4 regions of the Trichocoleus desertorum AS-A10 genome follow, and region 4 is predicted to be linked to each of the others. Evidence: predicted binding sites of a transcription regulator. Region 4 holds the regulator's gene; each other region holds the start of a gene.
The links. Region 4 encodes NtcA, which controls nitrogen genes in cyanobacteria. Its sites were predicted from a motif close to TTTGTANNNNNNNNTACAAA; they were not measured.
Positions count from the first base shown of each region.

Region 1: NDA01_RS14280 (ChaB family protein) is a predicted target of NtcA. The motif match lies at 2,284-2,303, and genes of this name have one in related genera.
Region 2: NDA01_RS23910 (ferredoxin--nitrite reductase) is a predicted target of NtcA. The motif match lies at 2,261-2,280, and genes of this name have one in related genera.
Region 3: pirA (arginine synthesis PII-interacting regulator PirA) is a predicted target of NtcA. The motif match lies at 2,244-2,263, and genes of this name have one in related genera.

Region 1 covers NZ_JAMPKN010000009.1:92,044-97,181, reverse strand. Annotated here, with positions in the region: gene NDA01_RS14290 (phospholipase D-like domain-containing protein) at 1-1,449, opposite strand, end outside; gene NDA01_RS14285 (hypothetical protein) at 1,525-1,734, opposite strand; gene NDA01_RS14280 (ChaB family protein) at 1,904-2,173, opposite strand; gene NDA01_RS14275 (cysteine desulfurase family protein) at 2,434-3,603, shown strand; gene NDA01_RS14270 (DUF1995 family protein) at 3,657-4,370, shown strand; gene NDA01_RS14265 (metallophosphoesterase family protein) at 4,556-5,138, shown strand, end outside.
Region 2 covers NZ_JAMPKN010000029.1:23,326-28,463, reverse strand. Annotated here, with positions in the region: gene NDA01_RS23915 (hypothetical protein) at 1-224, shown strand, start outside; gene NDA01_RS23910 (ferredoxin--nitrite reductase) at 191-2,146, opposite strand; gene NDA01_RS23905 (formate/nitrite transporter family protein) at 2,482-3,345, opposite strand; gene NDA01_RS23900 (QcrA and Rieske domain-containing protein) at 3,870-4,334, shown strand; gene NDA01_RS23895 (HEAT repeat domain-containing protein) at 4,370-5,138, shown strand, end outside.
Region 3 covers NZ_JAMPKN010000009.1:32,969-38,106, forward strand. Annotated here, with positions in the region: gene NDA01_RS14025 (hypothetical protein) at 1-16, shown strand, start outside; gene NDA01_RS14030 (DUF2301 domain-containing membrane protein) at 26-688, opposite strand; gene NDA01_RS14035 (SAM hydrolase/SAM-dependent halogenase family protein) at 772-1,596, opposite strand; gene NDA01_RS14040 (TrmH family RNA methyltransferase) at 1,682-2,212, opposite strand; gene pirA (arginine synthesis PII-interacting regulator PirA) at 2,331-2,486, shown strand; gene NDA01_RS14050 (DUF1361 domain-containing protein) at 3,009-3,674, shown strand; gene NDA01_RS14055 (sugar phosphate nucleotidyltransferase) at 3,676-4,536, opposite strand; gene NDA01_RS14060 (hypothetical protein) at 4,756-5,138, shown strand, end outside.
Region 4 covers NZ_JAMPKN010000001.1:371,221-376,358, forward strand. Annotated here, with positions in the region: gene NDA01_RS01665 (pre-16S rRNA-processing nuclease YqgF) at 1-310, opposite strand, end outside; gene NDA01_RS01670 (DUF3084 family protein) at 392-2,011, opposite strand; gene ntcA (global nitrogen regulator NtcA) at 2,274-2,939, opposite strand; gene fabI (enoyl-ACP reductase FabI) at 3,290-4,105, shown strand; gene hisB (imidazoleglycerol-phosphate dehydratase HisB) at 4,215-4,892, shown strand; gene NDA01_RS01690 (putative 2-dehydropantoate 2-reductase) at 4,859-5,138, opposite strand, start outside.

The DNA.
Region 1 (5,138 bases), on a different contig from region 4:
GAGCTTTGAGGTTGGCTTAGGCTGAGTCTGACTTGACTGGCACTGTTTCGCTTGGGCAGCCATTTTGCGTTGTACTGCTGGAGGCACCCCCAAGATGGCATTGCTATATAGCCGCTCAAATTCTCGCTCGTAGTGAGCCGCAACTATTGGGCTTTCAACCACGACTAATGTTTCGTCATTGCCTGTATTGGCAGCATCAGTCCAGTTATGAGACCCCGTAATCACAGTGGCTTGATCAACAACGCCAAACTTGTTGTGCAATAAATCTCCAGGTGGCAGGCGTGGTGCCCCCACTGTACTAATAGGGTTTTGCCAGGGATGGTTGTTGGGTTCGGTTCGGCACTTGTCTTTAAGTTCAACGCCCAGCATGTCTAAGGCTTCGCTATAGGAACGGTAGGCAAAACTAGGATCGATGACAGCCTGTACCTGTACGCCTCGTTCATGATTAGTTTCTAAGACATTCGCTAAACGCTGCTCGGAAAATACAAACAACGCCAAATTCACCGATCGCTGAGCTGTACTCAAGGTTTTGCCAATTAGTCCGCTCCCACTTTGACTCCAGGGACGGGAGGGACTGGTAGGCGAGAACTGCACTGTAATTGAAGTGCTGCCAAGCACAACTGTTTGGGGAGAACGATAGGGTTTTTGTAGGCCAAACTTGCTATCGGACTTGCCTCCAGGGCCATCGCCCCACATAGTGTTGAACTCTTGGGTGAATAAGCTAGCTAATTCGGCGCTGGGAATCCGCAACATGTTGTTAGCGTTGCCTTGACTGGCAGGGCGAGAGAAATCGCCATGAATATCACTAGTAGTGAAATTGGCCGAAGTGATGATTAGGCGTTGTCCATCCACCACGACAAATTTATGGTGCATCAAGTCACTGCCAGCAGAGCCGTTGGCGGTATCATCAATCCAAGGGACCTGCGCTTGCCGCAGCATGACTAAAGTGTCGCCTTGGTTGATTTCCTCTGGGGTAAGTTTGCTGTCCTGGTCGAGGTCTGCGAGTTTCTGGTATTCCTCATAGCGGCTGCGCTCTCGTTCGGGTAGCTTCTCTAATTCAGCCTCGGTGATCGCGCTCCAAGGTTGGCTATAGGTGTTTTCTAAAATTACCCGTACTTTTACGCCTGCTTTTTGGCGATCGATCAAGGCTTGAGCAATCTTGGGCAACCGCAGTTCTTGAACAGCAACATCTACGGTAGATTGCGCTGAGGCGATCGCGTCAATAATTTGCTGCTCTAGATTATCGCCAGGGCGAGTTTGTTGGCGGTAAGGCTCAGTGTATTTGGTAGCAGGTTCGTGATTGAAGTAAGCCTGAACTAACGGATCTTGGGGCAGTGGTGCAGGTGCAGATTGCTGTGGCTGAGATTGCACTTGTTGGCAAGCAGTTAGGCTCAAAATCAGCAGTAGACTGAGGCAAAAACGCGATCGAAGGGAAACCGGAAAAAGCAAAATAACGCTCCTAACGGCAATGAGGGATGCATGTCTAGAGGTTGCCCTAGCCCATAGCATCATTACCATTAGCCGCTAATGAGGTTTCTTCGCGGCTTCCTGTAACGTCATAATGGCGTCTTCCAGCTCGCTGGCGACTCGTTCGTGATTGCCTGCGTTCAGCCAGCGCACTGCTTCGTAAAGCTGAAAAATTGCTTTGACGGTAGAGTCTTGCCTCCGCTCCATGTCTTCCAGTTTCAGGAGCAAATTCTGTACACGGATTTCTAGGATCGCGTCGGTTTCCATTATCTCGGCTCCACCTGCAACTTGAGTGGTAATGTCTCGAAATCAATCGTCTTAGTCTCAGACAAGAATCAAAAATAACCCCAACACTTTTTGTGAGGGGTTAAGGTAAGCTGGGATGAGTTTAACTACGCTTTTTGTAGTCACTCCAGAGCCGCAATTGCCACACTTTTTAGTTACCGCTGACGACCGTTGACTTGTATCTGTGTTCGTCCTCGGGCTTGCGCTGCCACTTACCGTCGCTGCCTTGAACGTAATCATGCTTGACTGTGGTCCAAGCGACATTCATCGCTCCCTCTTGAGACAGACCATCAGACTGAGCACTTCGCATTGCAGCTTGGAAGATCTTTTGGGCTGATTCGGGGAGTTGCTGAGCTTCTTGAGGTAGGTTTTGCTCTTGCTGTTGTTCTGGTGCCATTTGCTTAATAAGCTCCGTTTTCATACTGAGACTTGCGATCATCCTATGCAGCAATAGTTGGAAGTTCCTCAGCCTAGAAGCGAATTAGATACGCTGGTTCGTTCTACCCCAAGAGGCAGCTAACTTTAATTCTTTCTGTCGTTAGGGATACAATTAATTGCTTCAAAGGGCTCCCAATCCTAAACCAAAAGCGGGACATCTTGACTGAATCGGTACGTTTGGGATTGAAAGGTATGCTGGAAGAAAGCAACGCCTTGATTTAAAGCTTTAGAACGCGACTACTCATGCAAATCTATCTGGATTACAGTGCGACAACTCCCCCTCGTGCCGAAGCGATCGCTGCCATGCAGCAGGCTTTGGCGGCGCAGTGGGGTAATCCTTCCAGCTTGCATGAGTGGGGCAGTCGGGCCGCAACGTTGGTAGAACGGGCTCGCATTCAGGTGGCTAGCTTGCTCAACGCTCCACCTGAAGCGATCGCGTTTACGTCCGGTGGCACCGAATCGGATAACTTGGCGATTTTGGGAGTAGCGCGGCAGTACACCACACCTCAACATGTGATTATTTCTAGCGTGGAGCACTCGGCGATCGCAGAGCCTGTGCGCTTGTTGGAGCAGTGGGGATGGGAAGTAACTCGCTTACCTGTGGATGCTCAGGGGCGGGTGAATCCTCAGGATTTACGCCATGCCTTGCAAAGTAATACGGTTTTAGTTTCAGTGATCTACGGGCAGAGCGAAATTGGTACCTTGCAGCCCATCCAGGTGCTCGGTGAAATTGCTCGTAATCATGGCGCATTGTTTCATACTGATGCCGTGCAGGTCGCAGGCCGTTTGCAGCTAGATGTGCAGCAGCTTCCGGTAGATTTGCTCTCGTTGTCTAGCCACAAGTTGTATGGACCGCAAGGATCTGGGGCTTTGTATGTGCGACCTGGAGTGGCGTTGGTGCCGCTGATCGGTGGTGGTGGGCAAGAGTTTAAGCTGCGTTCTGGGACTCAGGCCGTACCTGCGATCGCAGGGTTTGGCATAGCGGCAGAACTGGCGATCGCGGAACTAGCCACCGAAACGCCCCGCTTAATTCGGCTGCGCGATCGCTTGTTTGATCAATTACTAGCGATTCCAGGCGTAACTGTCACGGGCGATCGCTGGAACCGCTTACCGCACCATGTCAGCGTTTGTCTCCAGGCTACCGATAGCGAAACCCTAAATGGCAAAACCTTGGTGCGCCAAATGAATCTGGCGGGGATTGCGATTAGTGCAGGTTCTGCCTGTCATAGTGGCAAAACAACTCCCAGTCCGATTTTGCTGGCAATGGGATATAGCGATCGCTTGGCGAAAGGCGGCATTCGCTTCACCTTAGGCCGAGATACTACAATCGCAGATATTGATTGGACAGCCACCGTATTCCAGCAGGTTCTAGAGCGACTCATGCCCGTACAATTAGTAGGGAGCCGCTCATAGCAGGCTAGTGATCTTCCTCGGCACCCATAAGCCCTCAAGAACCTGACTGAACAATGGCTGAACTTCCCAAAAACCTTGAAGACGCGATCGAGCAAGCCAAAACTGCAACCCAGGCAGCCCTAGAAGCTGGTGTTTGCCGGATCCAGGTGGAACTCAATTTCCCCGAACTCAAACCTATGCCGATCGCTGAGCAGTTTTTGAGTATTTTTGAAGATGTGGGAGCCAACTTCAAAGTTTTTTTTCCTGATGCTGGTGCGGCGGCTCTGGCGCGGCGGGACTGGGGAGAGAAACCTTTTGAGATTCGAGGGATTGGTGAGCTGAAAGGCAAGATGCTACCAGAAGACCAAGCCTTTCTCATGGTTGCCCCGACTTCAGTAGAAGTGGCTGAGGTGCAAAAAATGGCTGATGAAGCCGGAGAACGCCCCTTTATTCTCTTAAATCCGGTTCTGGAAGACATTGCCACCGTTGGCTTAGGCTATGCGGGGCGGCAGCTACGCACTCGGTTCCTTAGCACTTTCGAGGTTTGTTATTATCTCCGCCCTCTCGAAAATGGAGCCTTGCTGCGTTGCTATCCCGGCCCTTGGCAGGTTTGGCTAGAATTAGAGGACGACTACAAACTAATTGCCGAAGTTGACACCAAGCCCGCTGGTGACGAAATCGACCGAATTTTAGCCCAATCTACTGGAAATCCTGAAGATCCTACCCCAGCTCCTAAAACAGGCTTTATGACAGAACTTCAGCGTTTTCTCAGAGCCTTAACCCAGTAACGCTGGCTTTAGGAGAGGTACCATTGGATACAATTACGGTGCGATCGCCAAGGTGAGTCAGGGCATACTATAAGAAGAGTTCAGTGCTTCCCATAGCTCCTCTTTTGCAATCTCAATTTATTGCAAGTTGCAGCTATTTAGGCTAGCTCTGAAGCCTTGCTCAAGTTTTTGCATGAGAGGACCGGATGAGCGAATCTACCCGCCGTCGCATTTTCATCGGGGATGTGCATGGTCATTATGATGGCTTGATGATTTTGCTGGAGGCGATCGCTCCTGATGGGGACGACCAAGTTTATTTCCTGGGCGACCTGATTGACCGAGGCCCTCGCAGCGCCCAAGTAGTTGACTTTGTTCAGAAAAGTAACTTTCATTGCTTGCTCGGAAATCATGAGCAACTGATGATTGATGCCTTTCCCAAGGGCCGAGCTTTTGGCCCAGGCTTGCAAGCTTGGCTGTATAGCGGTGGCCAAGCGACGGTAGCCAGCTATAAGAATATGGACTTGCTGGCCGAGCACTTGGAATGGATCAAGACGCTACCAATGTATATGGACTTGGGAGATGTTTGGTTGGTGCATGCGGGCGTGCATCCAGAGATGCCCATTGAAGACCAAAGCTCTCATGAATTTTGCTGGATTCGAGAAGAATTTCACAGCATTGCCAAGCCTTATTTCCCAAACAAATTGATTGTGACGGGACATACGATCACCTTTACGTTGCCAGGGGTGTCTCCTGGGGAAGTGGCTCAAGGCAAGGGATGGCTGGATATTG
Region 2 (5,138 bases), on a different contig from region 4:
AAGTTTTTCTACAGGTTTTGGCGTTTTTGTCTGTAGCGAAACATACTTGTGGTTTTCAAGCCGTAACTACCTACCTCGCAATCCATCTGGGGGATGTGAGGCTTGGGGTGCAAGCAGCGATCGCTCCCTCAATGTGCCTCTCGGTTATCACCGTGATTGAGCGAGAGGCAGTAAGGAAAACAACGGCTAATCAAGCATCAATGACAACCTTGCCGATGGGATGAGCAATACAGGTTAAAATCCAGCCTGCGGCTTGCTCACTGGCATCCAATGCATCCGGCTCACCTTCATAGTGCACTTGGCCTTCCAGCAGTTTTTGTTTGCAAGTGCCACAGGTGCCTGCCTGACAACTGCTATCTAGCTCTACCCCTGCTTGAGTCGCTACATCCAATAACGTATCTGCTTCGGTACAAGCAACTTCTTTGCCAGATTTAGCAAAGCTGGCGATCGCAGGTTGAGCGGGAGGAGCAGGGGGAGCTGAGGGAACTGGCGTTGCCACTGCCACAGGTTGATAGCTGGATGCCGCAGGGACATTGACAGCCGCAACCGGGCTAGCAACTACCTCATCTTCTACAGAAAATTGAATTTGAGCAGAAGTTTTTAGGGGAGTCGTGCGGATTTGAGCGCCAAAGTTTTGGATCAGGAGATTCGTGAGAAATGGTTTGAGATCTTCGCAAGGAATGGATTTCTGTACACAGGTGCCTAAGACGGCATGTTTGCCAACCTTGCCACCCATGTAGAGGTCTACGCCTTCCACCGTTTTGCCATCTTTGCGAACTTTAGTCCCCATGAGGCCAATATCAGCCACTTGAGGTTGACCGCAGGAGTTGGGGCAACCTGTCCAGTGAATCCGCACCGATTTCGGCAAAGAGAGTTCTGAATCCAATTCTTGAATCAGGGCTGCGGCGCGGTTCTTGGTTTCAATCAGGGCAAAGTTGCAGAACTGGGATCCCGTGCAGGAAACCAGCGATCGCGAGAGCGGCGCAGGATCAGCGGTAAAGCGTTGCAGCAGAGGCTCTTTCAGGAAGGGGCCTAAGCGGGAATCAGGAATATTGGGAACAATCACATTTTGTTCAACACTGAGGCGAACCTCTCCACTGCCATAAACTTCGGCGAGACGCGCTAAGTCGAACATATCTTGGGCGTAGAGGCGGCCTACTGGAACATGTAGTCCCACATAATTTAGTCCGGGTTGCTTCTGAGCGTGAATGCCGACATGGTCACGCTTATCCCAGACAATCTCATCTTTGGGAGCAGCCGTCTGGAGCGCATGACCCATTTGTTGCTCAACTTCTGAGCGGAACTTATCGAGACCCCACTCATCAATCAGCCACATCAAGCGCGCTTTTTGGCGATTGGCCCGCAGACCGTGGTTGCGATAGACCAAGAGAATCGCTTCACACAGAGCCACCACATCGCGGGGATCAACCCAGACATTCATGGGGATTGCCGCTTCACAGCGCTTGGCGGAGAAGAAGCCACCGACTAAAACATTGAAGCCTAGGTTGTTGTTTTTGTAGGCGGGGACAAAGGCGATGTCATTGATTTCCGCGTGGACTGAGTTATCTCGGCAGCCCGCGATCGCAATATTAAATTTCCGAGGCAGGTTGGTAAAGGAGGGATTGCCTTCACCGTTATTGGTGATCATGTCCTGCACTTTACGGACGATGCCGCGAGTGTCGATCAACTCGTCTGCATCAATGCCTGCAACGGGAGAGCCTGTGATGTTGCGGACGTTGTCCATGCCAGACTGGATACTGGTGAGACCCGCTTCCTCAAAGCGACGGAAGATATCGGGTAAATCTTCGATGCGGATGCCGCGCAACTGAATATTTTGCCGAGTGGTAATGTCACCGGTGCCGTCTTCACCATAGCGTTGTAGCACTTCGCCGAGAACTCGGACTTGGCCGCTGGTAAGGATGCCGTTGGGAATCCGCATCCGCAACATAAACTTGCCAGGAGTGACAGGTCGGAAGAACACACCCAACCATTTGAGGCGGTAGTCGCGATCGGTTTCATCCATCGCTTCCCAGCCAATTTGAGCAAAGCGATCAAGTTCTTTTTTGACCTCTAAACCGTCTTTTTCAGCTTTGAGTTTCTCAAATTTATTGCTTCCAGTCGCTGGATTGGTTGCTGCGGTTGTCATGAATCTACCCGTGTCACTGCTGGCTTTAAGCAAGGTTTGAATTCAGATGAATTCAATGTAATTTGCCGTTTAACGTTTCTTACCAGCTAAGGTTATGAGTACTTAGCTAGTGAATTCGTATCTATAGTTACAAAATGTTTCTATATATGAAACACTTGCATGTAAGTCATGCTGTTTTGACATAACTCGTTGATTTCAAACGATCTAAAAAACATTTGATTTTGCAACAAAGGATACAAAAGACCTAATTAATAGGTGCTGCTTCAAAAAAATAAAAGCCTATCCAAATAGTCTGGATAAGCTCTTTAACTAGGAGAATGAGTTCGCTTAAGCAATTAATAAGTTGTTTTCTCTCTAGGTTCTGTTTCCCAAGTTTCAAAACTGGGCACTGATTCCAACTTTTTAGCTTTTTTGGGTTTGCGAGATGGGCGATCGCTGCCTACATACCAGTAAGAGGCTCCAACCAGGCAAGCGCCACCAACCCAGTTACCAAGAGAAACAGGAATCAAGTTTTTGACATACCCGATCCAAGAAATTTGCTCAGGATCATGAGGGATAAATAGACCCAATCCCATTAGGGTCATGTTGGCGACGCTGTGCTCAAACCCTGCACCCACGAAGGCAAACAGACACCAGAAGATCAGCACTAACTTCGCGATATCCTCTTTAGTCTTAGCGGCCATCCAAATCGCTAAACAAACCAAAATGTTGCAAAGAATGCCGCGAAAAAATAGCTCCATAAAGGGAGCCTGCATTTTTCCAGCCACAGCTTCTAAGACAAAATCCTTGATCGGTCCTTTAGCCAAAAGCCCAGACTGAACCAAGAGCAGGGCTAGCAGCAGAGAGCCAGCCAAGTTACCAATAAAGCTGATGCCCAAGACTTTCCAAGTGTCTTTCCAGGTAACTTGTTTAGCGAGACTGGCAATTGTCATGAACATATGATTGCCAGTGAATAGTTCGGACCCAGCAAAAATAACTAATGACAAAGCGACCGCAAATGAGGCTCCCATTAAGGCTTTAACCGCAGGTGATCCAGCCGCATGCAAGGGTGCGCCGATGGAAAAAACCAGCATCACTCCAAAGCCAACGTAAATTCCTGCCAATACAGATAGAACTAGGAATTTAGGCAAGCTGTTTTCAACCAGTTCTGCTTTGGTGCGGGCAGCACTAATAATAGTCGCGATCGCTTCTTTCGTCATAATCAAGTCCTTTTAAAGCTGCTTTGAGCCAGGAAATTTAATTTCAAATCAAAATCTTTGACTTTGAATTTGAAAGTGTATCTCTAGCTGCAAAATCTATGTTTATGTAACTTCTGCATAGAAAGAATATTTGTATCTTTAACTACAAAAATCATCAATCAATGCAATTACTGCATGAATCCCATGCTGAGTAAAAGTTGTTTTCTATACAGTTTTCTGAGAATCTGCATCATTCAAGACAGTTTGAAAAAAACTGAGTTGAGCTAAAAACGCAATCTGCTTGGAAAAAATTACTTAATTTTTAATTAATTTATGCGGTTCTTGGATTAGCTCAACGAACCAAAAAAGGTAATCAAATATACAAAAACTGCATAATCCTGGTGCAATCTGTACTATTCACAAAGCATGTTCAGGTAGATTTTTTAGGCAGTTAGGAGGCTGAAAACTCCCGTGATCGGTAGTGCAGGAACTGATTTGGAGCCTTATGCGACAATTGAACGAGCAGAACTTCTATAGACTGAACAATGGATCGTCGTACTTTTTTAACTTGGGTTGGCGTTGGTGGAATTGCCAGTTCTTTGCCAGTGGCGATCGCAGCTTGTTCTAACAAAACGACCACAACTTCCAACGAAACAACATCCAATCCTGCGGTCAATTCAGGCGCGGTTGCTCGTGCAGACGGTTTTCAACCTGTAGGAACTGTGGCGACTTTAGATCAAAAAGGTCAATTGGGCGATCAGAAGTTTGTTTCGGGGCCTTTGCTTGTGGTCCGTAATCCAGATAGTCCTGACGCTTTAGCCGCAGTTAATGCTAGCTGTACTCACAAGGCCTGTCTCGTAGACTGGCAAGCCGAGCAGAAAGTTTTTGTTTGTCTTTGCCATGATTCTAAATTTGGTACGGATGGCAAAGTGTTGCAAGGACCTGCGACAGAGCCGCTCAAAACTTACGAGACAAAGCTGGAGGGAGATACAGTTTTAGTGAAAGTATAGATTTTAGTGAAAGTATTAACACCCCCGATTTGCCAATGTTAGAGGTTTTGGAAAAAGCTCAGGCTGCGGCACAACAAGCCGATTGGCCGCTACTGAATCAGTATTTGCAACAATTCTCCGCTGCTGTAAAAACGACTCCTCAAGCTGAGGAAAATGGGCCAACAGTAGCAGCGCTAAAGCAAATTCTAGATTTGGCGATCGCGGCTCTCGCGACGGGAGACTTCCAATCGCGCTGGGATCTAGCCAAAGTGTTTCCTACCTTAGCCGCAGTGGTTGGTCAGATTGGGCAAAGTGTAGGTGGGTTAATTGCACCGTTGATCGAGATTGTGCAAGACGATGCAGCCGAGGTCGAACTGCGTTGGTTTGCAATCCGAATTCTGGGTCAGTTCAACCATCCAGCAGTCATCAAAATCTTGGTGCAGTTGCTGCAATCCGAGGATACAGAAGCGGAAGAGTTGAGTGAAATTGCCGCCACTACCTTGGCAAGTTTTGGCCCTGAGGCGATCGCTGCTTTAACAGAACTACTAGCCGACGAGCAATCCAGAGGGTTGGCAGTGCAAGCCTTAGCTCAGATTCGCAGCCGTGAAACCATTGCTCCCTTATGCAGTGTGGTGGAGGACCCACAAGTAGAGGTGCGATCGACTGCGATCGAAGCATTAAGTAGTTTTCATGACCCACAGATTGCACCGATTTTGGTTAATGCTCTCAATGATGTGGCGGCTACAGTCAGACGAGAGGCTGTGGCGGGTTTAGCGTTGCGAGCTGATCTAGCTCCTGACCTTGATGTGGTAGCCCTCCTGCGCG
Region 3 (5,138 bases), on a different contig from region 4:
CAAAGAACAAGTTTAACCAGTGATCCTAATTTCCAGCTTTCGCCAACCGCTCTTGATGAAGATAGTCAAACACAGACTTATCCCCGATGTCAGGTGGAATCGCTTGGATCACTTTGCGGCAAGCAAACACGAGAAACAGTGCTGTCCACAGAGCTAGTAGTACCTGTTCTCCCTGAGGCGGCAGAATGCCTACCATATGCCCTAGCAGCAAAATAGGAAGTAGCGGAGTCAAAATCTTCGTCTCAGCTCGATTAAAGCAAAAAGCTTCCTTGAAAAAGATCCCCGTCAAAGCTGCAAAAGTGAAGCCAACACCCAACAAACTTAAGGGATGATTGTAAACGAAACTCGCTAGCGGTTCATCTGCTTGTAGAGCAAACGCGATCGCACTGAGGCTCCCGATCGCCCAGAACGCTTGCAAAGCTCGATGCAGCGGCGCTAGATAGATATGAATCGTGAGTAAACTAACGCCCAAGGCCAGTGAAAAGCCAGCATACAGCACAGTCAACCACGACATCACACCTGGCTCATTGCCAAAACGCAACACCAAACCAGCCCCAAGGGCGAAACAACCAGCCGCCACCGCCAGCCCCGCGCGATAAATTATCACACCCTGGCGATCGCCCTCTGTAATCGTAAATTCCCCAAACTGCCCCTGATAAACTTCCGGTTCCAACTGCGAAGTCGTCATTTCCTCTCCTCCCTCTATCAAAAACCTTAAAACACCAACAAGAGCCACCCTTTTGGAGGGGGTCTGGGGGACGCAACCGTCCCTCAGCGGGGGTTTGGGGGCAAGCGCCCCCAAGCATTTGGTTTTAGCAGCACCTCAACTGCATCTCCAACATGCAATTTCAAACTAGCCTCAGCACTTCCCCCATTCACCGCAACTTCAACCCATCCATGACTTCCTACTAATGCTAACAACGTCCCAGCAGGGCGATCGCTGTAGCTAGACACCCCCATAATTTCCGTCTCACCAATCACAACCGTCCAAACCTGCTCTACCACCGCACTTTCAGGAATATTCGTAATTAAATTACCAAAGCGATCGCAATACTGCACCGAACCCCCAATCCTGTCACCCTCAGACTGATAACTCAGAATCGGCAACTGCACCAAACTTTGCAGATCAACCACTGGCCCCAACTCCCGCAACGCCACCCCACTCGCCAAATGAGCCCCCACAGGCGCAAAAATATCACGACCATGAAACGTCGCACTCAGTTGCCCCGATCGCCAGAATCGAGCATTCGTTAACTCCACTGCCGCGATCGCCCGCTGCTGACTCAAAACCCCACTAAACAACCCATTATCTGGCCCCACCAAAAACCCATCCTCCAACTCAATCGCGATCGCCCGCCTTGTACTTCCCACCCCCGGATCAACCACCGCCACATGCACCGTTCCAGGCGGAAAGTAAGGATAAGCATTCATCAAACAAAACCGAGCCGCCACTACATCCTGAGGCGGAACCTGATGCGTCAAATCAATCACTCGCACCTCAGGATTAACCTGAGCGATCGCCCCCTTCATCACCCCCACATAAACATCACTCAAACCAAAATCAGTTAACAGAGTAATTAAATGAGGTTGTGGCATAAAAATTACCTTCTGGAGGAGGTCTGGAGGACGGCTGCGTCCTCCAGCGGGGGTTCGGGGCGAGTGCCCCCGATGGCTCGGTTCATTAACTCAACTCAGATAAAGGATACTGCCGCCCATACTCATAAATCGCGATCGCCGCCGCAGTCTGCACATTCAAAGACTCAACCATGCCAAACTGAGGAATCGCGATCGCCACATCACAAAGATTTGCAATCTCCGCTGGAATCCCCGTCAGCTCACGCCCCAACACCAACACCGCTCGCCTAGGAAAACTGAACTCAGACAAAGGCACCGCATCAGCCCTTAAATCCAGCGCGATCGCAGAATAACCCGCCTGCTGTTGAGCTGCAATCCAAGCAGGCAAAGCTGAGATCGAACAAGCTTCTAAAGGTTGCCAATGGTGAGCTGAAACAGCCAAATTCCTAAACGCCAAATTCTGGGTCAGGGCTAAATCTGCCACCACCACCGACCCCACTCGAAACGCCTCCGCAGTGCGACACAGCCCACCTAGGTTAGCGGGATTCTGCACCAAACTGGCACAAACCACCAAATCTTGTCGGGGCAATTGGGCATAGCGATCGCGAGCAATCGAGGGTCGCTGAGGCAGAGACATGGGCATAATTTCACAAGGCGATCTTAAATTTTTGGTAATGGACGTTACAGACTGCGAGCTGGGAATGTTAACTTAGAGATCAGTTAAAAGCATAATCAAGCAGAAAAAACAGTCCGTCATGAACAAAAATCATCGAGAAGCCGCAACCAGAACCGTACAAGCTCATCGGGAAAACATCCAGAGAAGCCTGCAACACCGCCTAGAAGTTGCTAGAGCCAACGGAGACGAAAATCTAGTTCGCATGTTGGAAGCCGAAGCCAACTACCTCCGCTAATCATTCACTCATTAGGTTAGGGATTGGATATTGATTGCAAGGCCAGCGATCGCCTAAACTATGCTTCGATTTGCTGGCCCGCCTGCTTTAGTATTTCATTGCTCAAGAGTTACCCTTCAAGCTTGCTAAAGAAAATCCCTCAAGAATCCAACCCGTTAATTGGGCGATTTTTGAGGGATTTTTTTAGGAGTTAGAAATCAACCGCTCCCCGACACCACACGTAGGATTTGCTTAATACTTCATCCACCGATTACGTAGCGTTATCAGGAGCTTTCTTGCTTGACGTTAAACTTTAGGTTTTTAGTTCCCCAATACCTGAAATTTATCCGATGCGACTTAATTTGGACCGGGTTCTAAAAGCGTTTGCCCCTGAAGCTGAGTTGGATGACGCAAACCTACTTCCATTTTAGGCTTTATCTTGACGGTGAGTGAAAACCTGCGGCTAGTATGAAGAAGCGATCGCCCCTAATTGCGCATTTCAGGGCAAGTTATCGCTGCTGATTCGTTCTTGATTGAATGCTTATGAAAGCAGAACTGCTCAACTGGATTCTGTTTGCTGGCAAGGTTTTACACCGTAACAGTGATTGGATGGCTTGGAACTTATTCCTAGCTCTTATCCCGTTAGGATTGAGCGTTTGGCTATTTCGTAGAAGTCGGCAGCCCTCCATTCTTTGGTGGTTGGGTTTGTTGGTATTTGTCGCCTTTCTACCCAACGCTCCCTACGTTCTGACTGACATCATTCATCTAATTTACGACATTCGCGAAGGATTTTCCGAGTGGATTGTCACTCTCGTCCTAGTACCGCAGTATATGTTGTTTATTCTGGCGGGATTTCAAGCTTATGTCCTATCGCTGATCAACTTGGGCCATTACCTCAACCAACGACAACGGCATCGCTATGTGCTTTGGGCAGAATTGGTTCTGCATGCGTTGAGTGCGCTCGGCATCTACCTAGGGCGATTCTTGCGTTTTAACAGTTGGGATTTAGTCACACGCCTAGACTCCGTAGCAGACAAAGTCGTAGATGATTTAGTAGCTAAGCGTCCTGCCCTCGTAATGTTCGTCACATTCATCGTTATTACTGGCTTGTACTGGCTGATGAAGGAGGTGACGTTGGGCCTGATTTTGCGGAAGCGCTATCGTAGAACCTTTGAATCGACCTCTGAAGCTGATCCTGGGTCCAGCTAGTTCAAACTTCCGGAGCTAAACCAATCTCAGGATCTAAGCGTGCGTAATCCTGCACCGCTTTAACCAGATTTTCGGGGGTGCCAATGTCGAGGTATACCCCTGCCTCAAACACCTCTGCTTCGACTCGCAACCCTGCTGTAATTCCCGCTTGAATCACATCCCCGATCGCGAGTTCTTGGGGCGATCGGGGTCCTAAATTTTGGGCCTTGGCTGCTTCGATTTCCTTGAGGTAGTCATGGAGAAACTGAGTGAACGTTGGATTCCAGACCGCGATCGCCCACATATATTGCAAAGTAGTTTGACTCGGTTTCTCAATAATCAGCTGCACTTGCCCGGATGAGTCAAAATCAACCATGCCTGCCTTCTGGGGTTGGTCGGTAGGAAACAAGCCCAAAACTACATCAGCTTCAGTTTGGGCCTGCCGTCGTAACAAATGAGTAAACGCATCTTCGGGCCAAAACAGAATATCTGGAAACCCCAGTGCCACGATCGCGTTTTGGACAAACGGATAAGCTTGGTCCAGGGTATAAGGTACTCCATAGGGCAACCCCATGAGTAAGTAGCCCAAGTGCATCTGTAGCATTGAGCCATCACCAAAATAAGCGGGAATGTCCCACTTGCCCGACCGCAGAATGAAATAAGCCTGAGCAATCCCCGCTTGCTGCAACCGCTCTAGCAAATATTGGCTCACCACTTTGGGCCGCACACTTCTTCCGGATGCTACCGCTTGAAATCCAATCGGATATAACTCTTTGCTGAGCGGAAGCGGTGAAATCCGCGTTGCCTGACCGCCCGCAGGAAGTAATCCGATGATGGGTGGTGAGGAGGTGGCTGGCAAGGCAATGAAGTCAGATTGTGGCATGGGTTTAGATGCGGAATTGAATCTGCGGTCATTGAAGTTGTGGGAGCGATCGCCCTCTCTATATTCCCGATATTCCCGGCTAAGTACAAAACTCCTAAGGCTGGCAGAGGCTGGCAGTTGCTGTCCATTGCTATAGCTGTGAATCCTGGGAATCCTATAGGGTGAAGAATTTTACCTACTTCTAGCAGATTACTCAAATTAGGCGGCAAAACTAAAACGATGAAGAACTTGCTCAATGCTGGTGTGAGTCCAGGATTAGTCTGGTTAGCTCTACTCAGCATTATCTTGCTGCCAGCTCCCGCCACGGCTACCAGCAAAACGGCTCAAGCAGGCAACGTGAAAGCAGAACTTGCTTACCAAAAAGCCAACACGGAATTTACTCAGTTTAATGACCTACGCCTAAAAATCACCCGTGGTGGAAAAACACTGCTTGATCAACCCTTGCCAGATAGTGAAGGGAATTGGCCTCTAGTGGCTTTAGGGACAGATTGGGCCAAAGAAAACGCTCAGGCTGCCTTTCAAGTGCGCGACTTAGATGGCAACCAAGAGCCAGAAGTGTTAATCGATCTGTTTACAGGTGGAGCGCACTGTTGCACCTACTC
Region 4 (5,138 bases):
AGTAGCGATCGCGAGCTTCTAAGCTGCTGTAGCGCTCGTCTACCAAGACGACCCGGAGCGGATCGGGTAAATCATCACTTAGCTTTTGTTTCCAAGTTTTCGCAGTCGTTTGATCCCCCATCACTACGATCGAGATGGGTAGCTGTTTTTGGAGCTGTTGAATCGTAGCTACCACTTCATCCGCTGCAATAACTTGGTGGTAATGTAGCGTCCGGTCTACTCCCATCGCAGCTAAACCACATTTGTGGCGACCAGGATCGAAGCCTAAGATGATCGGCTGATCAGGATTGGGGGGAGGATTCAAGACCATGAAATTCTAATCATTTGCCAGCAGAACGAAGAAACGATCTAACTTGTCAGCGTTACTCTGCTTCATTGTAACGACCTGCCGTTACAAATCGTCAGGACTGACGAAGGGACTGGGAGAGGAATCGGACGGCTTGGAATTGGGGGCCTTTCCAGGGTAAGGGTCTGAATGTTGAAACTCAAAATTAGCGTCTTCTTGAGTCACGCTGTTGTTTGGATTGTTTGGATTAGGAGTGGCATTGTTGGGTTGAGGAGATGGACTGCTGTTGGGTTGAGGACGATTGGGTTGAGGAATGTCCCGACTAGTACTCAGCACCACTTGGCCATTCTGAATCGCTAACAACTCCACCTTCAGTGGGCCTGCTGTGTAGATCACACCCGTAGTGACAACCTTTAAATCGAGCGGCTGGCGATATTGCTTCAACTGCTCAGCAAAGCTCAAAATTGCCGTGACGCTAGGACCATTCGCAGCGATCTGTACTCCTTCCGTGAGTACTCCCGCGCCTCTGGCTCGAAACTCCGTGGCGGCTAGCAGCAGTTCGATCCGCTTTTGAATGTCGGCTTCAGTTAGGGTAGATGGATCAACTGAAGCGGCAGCAATGACATCACCAGACAGAAATGCCACTTGGTTGAACGTAGCGCTCGCCACCACCTGAACGCTCTTTTCTCCTAGGACATAGTTACCCGCTGAGAGAATTCTAATGACGTAATCGCGACCATCTTCAATTTGGTCAACCAGTTGTTCTACTTCCGGTCTGGTGATTTGAATAATCTGTTCGCTGACTTGACCAGCACCAGGACGGGTCAACTTGATAGCGTTACGATTTGCTTCTCGCAGTAATTGGTCTACTGCTTGCTGAGCGCCCGTGGGAGAAACGATCCGCACGACGCCTGCTGACAACACTTGTCCTCGGAAGAGAGCGACGTTGCCTTGGCGTAGGGTTTCATACTGCGCTTGATAGTACTGGTAGTACCGCTGCAAGGTTTGGACAGCTTTCTCTAGATTGGCCTGTTGAACCTCTAAATCTTTAGTTTCTTTAATCAAGTTTTGGCGCTCGTTATCCAGTCGGTCGATCTCGGAGCGGAGTCCCGTTGCTTGCTGAGAAACAGTGCTTAGTTGCGTTTGAGTTCGGTTTAGTTCTGCTTCGGTGCGGTCTTTGGCATCTTCAATCCGATCCTTTTCTGCTTCCGCGCGGCTCAGTTGGCTCTGAGTTTGATCGAGCTGAGCTTCGGTGCGGGCTCTTTCAGTCTCGACTCGGCCTAGCTGGGTTTGGGTACGATTTAGCTGTGCTTCTGTCGTCGCTTGCTTGGCGATCGCGGCCTTAAGAAACAAATTAATTCGATCCAGCCGTTGTTGAGCCGAAACTTGCTCGGCGCGGGCTTGGGTCAGCTCTTGCTCAACTTGATTTTTTTGAACTCTCGTCTTTGCTAAATCTTCTCGCGCTCTAGAGAGGTTTTTCTGAATTTTGCCCAATTCAAAAACGCCAGTCCGGAGTTGATCACTCACAGCAAACAAAATGGCGAGTGTAGAAGCGGAAATGATGCCACCCGTGACAATCGTCACCAAGACTGCGGTTTTGCGGGGACGCAAGTTAAACAAGCTGAGGCGAGCCTTGCCTACGCGCGTACCGATGCGATCGCCCACCGTTGCGATCACACCCCCCAACACCAAGATTGCCACAATTAAGATGTACCCGCTGGTCATCTACCCTCAGGAAGCCATTTGGCTCACACCCAACTCAGATACAGCCTATCTCATGCCCTGGAAGTTTTGTGTGCCATCACACCTGTAGGACGACAACAAGCAGACCCAGATAGCAAAAGTTGCTGCCTTGCCTCAGCGTCAGGAGAGCATCACGGCTCTCTTTGTTTCCTCGCAGGAGTGCCATGAAGCACCTTCCTCGGCCAGAGAGCTGTATTCAAGTCGCTGTAAGCGCTTGTTATTACTAGAGGTTAACCATAGCAGATCAACTGAACTGTTGACTGAGAGCGACGGGATTATGAACCGTAATTTTTTTCTTATGGATGGAAATCATCTTCTCCTGTCGCAGATCTCCAAGTAGGCGCGTGACTGTGACGCGGGTGGAACCAATCGCTTCTGCGATCGCCTGATGCGACAATTTCAAGTCAATTGTGATCCCGTCAGGGCCAGGAACGCCGAAGTCACGACAGAGGATGAGCAAGAAGCTGACCAAGCGTGATCCCATATCCCGGTGGGCTAAGGTTTCGATCATCATCTCAGTTTGCAAGATGCGCGAAGACAACCCTTGCAACATCAGCATCGACAGCTCTGGGTTATCCTTGAGAGCTTTTTCCACTTGTTCAATGGGCACCGACAGTAATTCCGCCGGAGTAAAAGCAACTGCGTGATAAAAGCGATCGGAACGATTGCCCGTAATCAGCGAGAGAACCCCAAAAACACTATTTTCTCGCAGCAAAGCTACGGTGATTTCTTCGCCCGCTTCATAAACGCGAGACAGTTTGACCGCACCTCGGACCAAAAAGTAGACACGCTCCGCTGGATCACCGGGGAAGAAAATCGTCTTGCCTCGATCAAACGTTTCGATCACGGGAGGAAATGCTCCGCCTCCCAGTTGACGAAACACAGATGCTAACGGCCTATCCTGCGTCATTACCATATCCTTTTACCTTTTCGATGCCCTTCTCCAACCTTCATGGGCCGCTCGTCTGGAGATGAACCTTACGAAGGTGAGCCAACTGTAAGCAATTGATGACTTTAGAACACTTAAACTTACTCTAGAGTCATTTTTTGTTCTATTTGATACACAATCTGCCAGCGATCGCCAATGGCTGAAGAATTTAACTGCTGTTTCGAGGACCACAAACGAACGGATCTTGGCTGTCAGCGGCCTATTTAGACCCTATCTTACTCCCCCTAAAGACAGATATCTCGTGATAGGACTCAAGGCAGCGTATCACCCTACCAGCAACAGTCGATGTCAATATCTTTAAGCCCCCATCTTTGAGTATTCTCGTAATTGCCCTTAACGAAGAGATTGCCATGCTGGATCTGACCGGAAAAAATGCCTTAGTCACAGGCATTGCTAACAATCGCTCAATTGCTTGGGGAATTGCCCAACAACTCCATAAAGCGGGTGCCAACCTAGGGATTACCTATCTGCCCGATGAGCGGGGCAAGATGGAAAAAAAAGTAGCAGAATTGGTTGAACCGCTACAACCCAGCTTGTTTGTGCCTTGCAATGTGCAAGATGATGCTCAGATTCAGTCCACCTTTGAGACTGTGAAGGAGAAGTGGGGCAAGCTAGATATCTTGGTTCACTGTCTGGCCTTTGCCAACAAAGATGACTTATCTGGCCACTTTAGCAACACCTCGCGGCCAGGATTTACCACAGCCTTAGACATCAGCACTTATTCCTTAATTCAGCTCAGTGGTGCCGCTAAACCCCTGATGACAGAAGGCGGCAGCATTGTCACTCTGACTTATTTGGGCGGGGTGCGTGTGGTGCCCAACTATAACGTTATGGGCATTGCCAAAGCGGGCTTAGAAATGAGCGTTAAATACTTGGCGGCAGAACTAGGCCCCCACAATATTCGAGTCAATGGCATTTCTGCGGGCCCAATTAGAACTCTCGCCTCCTCTGCGGTTGGGGGAATTCTGGACATGATTCATCATGTGGAAGAAGTGGCACCCCTGCGGCGCACTGTGACTCAACTAGAAGTTGGCAATACAGCGGCGTTCCTATGCAGTGATTTGTCCAGCGGTATGACAGGGCAAATCCTCTATGTTGATTCTGGCTATGAGATCATGGGGATGTAGTGGTTGCCATTCAGTGACTACAACCGTTTGGCCTGCCTGTGCAGGCTCAAAGTTTCTTACTTCCTGTTTCTACTTCTCAGTTTTTACTTCCCACTATTGAGTAGGGCCTATGCAGACTAGCATTCATGAAGCGTCTTCCCAAGAGAACCGCACAGCCTTCGAGCAGGCCAACGGAGCATCATTAGAACCCGTATTTTCAGGACGAGTGGCCTCAGTCAGTCGCAAAACGGGTGAGACAGATGTGCATGTCACCATTAATTTGGATGGACAGGGTCGCTGTGTAGCCGCCACAGGTATTCCATTTCTCGACCACATGTTGCATCAGATTGCTTCGCATGGGCTGTTTGACCTAGAGGTGCGAGCGACGGGTGACTTAGAAATTGATGACCATCACACCAACGAAGATGTGGGCATTACCCTGGGTCAAGCTCTAGCTAAAGCCTTGGGCGATCGCAAAGGCATTGTCCGGTTTGGCAATTTCCTCGCGCCCTTGGACGAAGCTCTAATCCAGGTAGCTCTAGATTTGTCTGGTCGGCCTCACATTAGCTATGGCCTGCAAATCCCTACCGAACGAGTCGGCACTTACGACACGCAACTAGTACGGGAATTCTTTGTGGCAGTGGTGAATCACAGCCAGATGACGCTGCACATCCGTCAGCTAGATGGCATCAACTCACACCATATTATTGAGGCTACTTTCAAAGCCTTTGCCCGTGCTTTGCGCGTTGCTACAGAAACCGATCCCCGTCGGGCTCACACTATTCCTAGCTCTAAAGGCGTCTTGTAAGTTCTACTGCTCAAAAACTTTAACTGTTGGTAGAGCATGGCAATCTGCGGAAGCTCCACTCCTGCGGCTTGGGCAGCTCGTAGTGGGTTGCCAAAAATTGCCTCAACTTCCAGAGATCTGCCTTCGTCATAGTCAATTTTCATGCTGGTGCGGTAGGGCTTCATCTTTATCGTGTCATCCAGCATCTTTTGAATAAAATCATCGGCGATCGCGCGACTCTGCACTTTTGCTCCTAAGGCAACTTCT